DNA from 2 places in the Apilactobacillus micheneri genome. Region 2 is predicted to be linked to the other one. Evidence: predicted binding sites of a transcription regulator. Region 2 holds the regulator's gene; the other holds the start of a gene.
The links. Region 2 encodes Rex, which represses fermentation and respiration genes when NADH is low (regulators of the CRP and FNR family bind a similar motif). Its sites were predicted from a motif close to TTGTGAANTANTTCACAA; they were not measured.
Positions count from the first base shown of each region.

Region 1: DY123_RS04330 (zinc-dependent alcohol dehydrogenase family protein) is a predicted target of Rex. The motif match lies at 1,601-1,618, and genes of this name have one in related genera.

Region 1 covers NZ_QUBI01000003.1:123,819-126,298, reverse strand. Annotated here, with positions in the region: gene DY123_RS04340 (hypothetical protein) at 1-72, shown strand, start outside; gene DY123_RS04335 (VOC family protein) at 130-522, opposite strand; gene DY123_RS04330 (zinc-dependent alcohol dehydrogenase family protein) at 542-1,543, opposite strand; gene scrK (fructokinase ScrK) at 1,808-2,480, opposite strand, start outside.
Region 2 covers NZ_QUBI01000006.1:41,027-43,506, reverse strand. Annotated here, with positions in the region: gene DY123_RS06545 (ABC transporter ATP-binding protein) at 1-817, opposite strand, end outside; gene DY123_RS06540 (redox-sensing transcriptional repressor Rex) at 986-1,615, shown strand; gene groES (co-chaperone GroES) at 1,782-2,066, shown strand; gene groL (chaperonin GroEL) at 2,105-2,480, shown strand, end outside.

The DNA.
Region 1 (2,480 bases), on a different contig from region 2:
TACGTTCACTTTAACCAAAAAGATGCAATGAACAACGCTAAGAAAACACCATTGTATGCTACACATCCATAAAATAGAATAAAAAAATAACCTCCCAACAGGGAGGTTATTTTTTTATTCTATCAAATATTATTTAATGATTTGGCAGAATTCAATTTTTTCATGGTTAGGACCTTGAATATTGAAGAAACGAATACCATTATCCCAGAAAGTAGGGATTGATTGGATTTCGTCATCTAAAACATTGAAACCTTGTTCTTTAGCAGCTTCAAATGCTTTATCAACATCAGTACAGTTCATAGAAAGATGGTTGATAGCACCATTTTCCATAGCAACTGGATCGCCTTCCCATGTTTCAATGGTTAAATTACCATATCTCATGAATGCACAACGGTTTTCACCATTGTGGAATGCGCCAGCTTGGTCAAAGCCTAATGCTTTGTAGAATTCAATTGTCTTATCTAAATCTTTTGAAGGGATTCCAACATGTTGTAATCCATCAAAGTAATCGTTTAAAGCCATAATTTTATCCTCCAAATAATTAGTCAGAAACTTTAACTACACATTTACCTTTAAGATCTGAAGTACCGTTTAGAACGCCTTCAACATCTTCTAGGCTGATAACATTATCAATAATGTCAGCAACATCTACACCCTTGCTTTGTAGTAATGCAATAGCATCTTCGAATGAGTTAGGATTGATGAATGCACCTTGGATAGTTAATTGTTTTTGGAATACTTCGTAAGTGTTCATTTCGAATTTTTGGTTAGGAGCACCAACACCGAACATTAATACTTGAGCACCCTTAACTGTTGCTTCAACAGCTTGTTCTTGAGTAGCTGGTTGACCAACAGCTTCGATAACAACATCATATTCTGAAGGAATCTTTTCTTTAGTAGTGTTGATAACTTTATCAGCACCAGTCTTTTCCTTTTCAGTAGCTAATTTGTCATCATGACGACCAGTTAGAGTAACTGATTTAACACCATATGATTTTAGTAATTGAGCAAAGATTAGACCCATGAAACCATCACCAATAACTAGAGCGTTTTGGTAAGGTTTGATGCTTAATAAGTCCATACCGTGAACGGCACATGAAATTGGTTCACATGTAGCAGCTGATTTTAAATCAACATTTTCAGGTAATTTGTATACAACTTGTGTAGGAGCAGTGAAGTATTCTTCTAATCCACCGTTTCTAGTAACACCAACGGCTGATAAGTTTTCACATAATTCAGGACGTCCAGTACGGCAGTACTTACATTTACCACAGTAAATGTTAGGGTCAACAGTTACACGGTCACCAACTTTGTAATCAGTAACGTCTGATCCAACAGCTGAGATAACACCTGAGTTTTCATGTCCTAAAACGATTGGAGGAACAGCTGGAGCTGAACCTGGAAGTCCATTGTATAATGCGTAGTCAGTACCACAGATACCAGCGTACTTAGCATTTACAACAACTTCGTTAGCCTTTGGTTCAGGTTTTTCAGTATTTTGAATTTCTAATTGTTTCTTACCAGTTAAAACTAATGCTTTCATAATTCAAGATCCTTTCATATTGAATTTCAAGTTTATTAATTTCTTGTGTAAAATGATTAATTAATCATTTCACAATCTTACAACTATTATGATAACTCATTTTTCAAAAAAAGAAAGCATTTTGTGGAAAATTTATTGAAAAATAATCGATAAAAAATAAGCACATCAAGTAAATCTTTGCTATGAAAGGGTTTACAAGTTGTGCTTATTTTTCAATTATTTTTATATTTTTTTAATTAATAATTATATTGTGCATAAATGCACTTAGTTTTTATTTATTAATGATGATGCTAATGCAAAATTACCATAAGTTGCTGAACCATTATCGTCAATTAATGGCATGATAATATAATCGTCTACATTATCAATTGTGATATATCCATTTAGTAGCTTTTCAAATTCTGCTCTTACTTTTTTAAGGAATGTTTCACTGACTACTCCGCCACCAAAAATGATTTTTTCTGGACGAAAAGTCAAAGTCATTTGAACAGCTGCTTGTGCTACATAGTAAGCCATGATATCCCAAACATGGTTATTTAATGGAACATCTTGACCTTTTTTACCCACCCTTTTTTCAAAAGTAGGGCCAGATACTAAGCCCTCTAAACAATCTTTATGATAAGGGCAAATACCTGCAAAATTAAGATCATCGGTATGACGCTTTAATTTTACATGGCCTAGTTCTGGATGTCCCATATCACCGATGAATTTACCATTAATGATGATTCCAGCACCAACCCCAGTTCCAATTGTATAGTAAACGATGGAATCTAAATCTTTACCATGTTTTTTAAAGTTAATATATTCACCATATACAGACCCATTAACATCAGTTGTCCAATATATAGGAATATTAAAAGCATCCTTCATAGTTCCTAAAAAGTTAACATTAGACCATCCTTCTTTAGGTGTATCAGTGATATATCCATATTTTGAT
Region 2 (2,480 bases):
TTTTCTTTTGTTGTTTTTCAAAATTTTTAAGTTGAATTTGATAATTTTCCTGTTTTTGTTTGACGAAAGAAGAATAATCACCTTTATATGCATCTAAATGTCCATGATTTAAATCATAAACTTCGTTTACAATTTTATCCATAAAGTAGCGATCATGTGAAATGATTAATAATGCTCCTGGATATCCCTTAATGTAATTTTCTAACCAAGATATAGTTTTAACGTCAATATGATTAGTAGGTTCATCAAGAATTAATAAGTCTCTTTTTTCCAATAATAATTTAGCCATAGCTAATTGAGTTTGTTGACCACCAGATAATTCATTAATCTTTTTATTATATGAGTCTTTTTTAAAACCAAATCCCGCAAGTACTGACCTAATCTCTGCTTCATATCCAAAGCCATTTTTGGCTAAAAATGTTGCCTGTAATTTATCATATATTTTACTAATCTCTGCTAGCTTTTCAGGGTTATCAATGACTTTAGGATCAGCCATTTTTTGTTCATATTCGTGTATTTTTGTTTCTAATTCACGTAGCTCTTTAAAAACAGATTCCATTTCTTCTATAATAGTTCTTTTTGACCTTAAGCCAGTATTTTGGGCCAAATACCCAATTGTTAAGCCATTTTTAGTTGTAACGTTTCCTTCATCAATCGATTCTTTACCTAAAATCATCTTTACTAATGTTGATTTACCAGCACCGTTACGACCCACTAAGCCAACTTTACCATTTTCTGGAATGCTCATATTTACATTTGTGAAAAGATCTTCTCCACCAAAACGTTTTGTTAACTTATTAGCTTGTAAAATAATCAAACTATTCACCTCCTGTAAGTGATTATAAATATAACAATACTAGTCATTTTAGCACATAACGTATATATTATTAAAATTATACAACTATAAAAGATTGAAAAGCATTTCACAATCAATATTTTTGTGTTAAAATTATAGTTCGTTATGTGTAAAACTCAAGAGGAGGCAATGGACATGAAAATTCCTAGGGCAACAGCAAAAAGATTGCCTATGTATTATCGATATCTTAGTGGATTGCATGGTGCGAAAGTTAAGCGTATTTCTTCAAGTACTTTTGCCGATGCAGTTCAAGTTGATTCAGCAACAATTAGAAGAGATCTTTCTTATTTCGGTGCCCTTGGTAAACGTGGCTATGGATACGATGTTGATGACTTATTAGATTTCTTTAAAAAGATTTTAAATCAAGATCATTTAACAAATGCAGCATTGGTAGGATTAGGTAACTTAGGCCAAGCATTATTGCATTTTAATTTTCACAAAGATAGTAATGTGAGAATTTCTGCAGCATTTGATATTCATGATAATATGATTAATACTGTTCAAAGTGGTGTACCAGTATATGATGTTAATGATCTTGAAAAACAATTAAGTGAACAACAAATTGAAGTTGTTATTTTAACAGTTCCAACAGGAGTAGCTCAAAAAATTTGTGATCAAGCGATTGCTGGTGGAGCTAAGGGAATTATGAATTTCACTTCTAAAAGATTGTCAGCTCCTAAAAATGTCAGAGTACAAAATGTAGATTTAACAAATGAATTACAAACACTTATTTACTTTATTGAACATTATGATAATTAAAAATAAATACTAATTTCCAAGTACTTTCATAAATTATGAAGGTACTTTTTTATTAAGCATCTTTCTTGCATTTAATCATAAAACATAATATATTAATAATTGTAATTAGCACTCTTTTATATTAAGTGCTAACGATTATTAAATGTTAATTGGAGGGATAGTAACAATGTTAAAACCATTAGGTGATCGTGTTGTTATTGAAACACAAAATGAAGAAGAAAAGACGGTTGGTGGCATTGTTTTAGCTAATAATGCTAAAGAAAAACCACAAACTGGAAAAGTTATTGCTGTTGGATCTGGACGTATTCTAGATAATGGCAAAACATTAGAACCATCTGTTAAAGCTGGGGATAAAGTACTGTTTGATAAATATGCTGGAACTTCAGTTGACTATGATGGAAAATCTTACTTAATTTTGCATGATAAGGACATTGTTGCGATTATTGATTAATAAATTAATTATTAAAAATTTAATGAGGTGAAGTATTTATGGCTAAAGAAGTAAAATTTTCTGAAGATGCTAGAAATTCAATGCTAAGAGGTGTTGATAAATTAGCCAATACTGTAAAAACAACTTTAGGACCAAAGGGTCGTAATGTTGTTTTGGAAGAATCAGCTGGTAATCCTAACATTACTAATGATGGTGTAACCATTGCTAAATCAATTGATTTACAAAATCATTTTGAAAACATGGGAGCTAAATTAGTTTCTGAAGTTGCTTCAAAGACTGATGATATTGCTGGTGATGGTACTACTACTGCTACTGTTTTAACCCAAGCTATCGTCAATGAAGGAATGAAAAACGTTACTGCTGGTGCTAATCCAGTTGGTATTCGTCGTGGAATTGAAAAAGCTACTAAGGTTG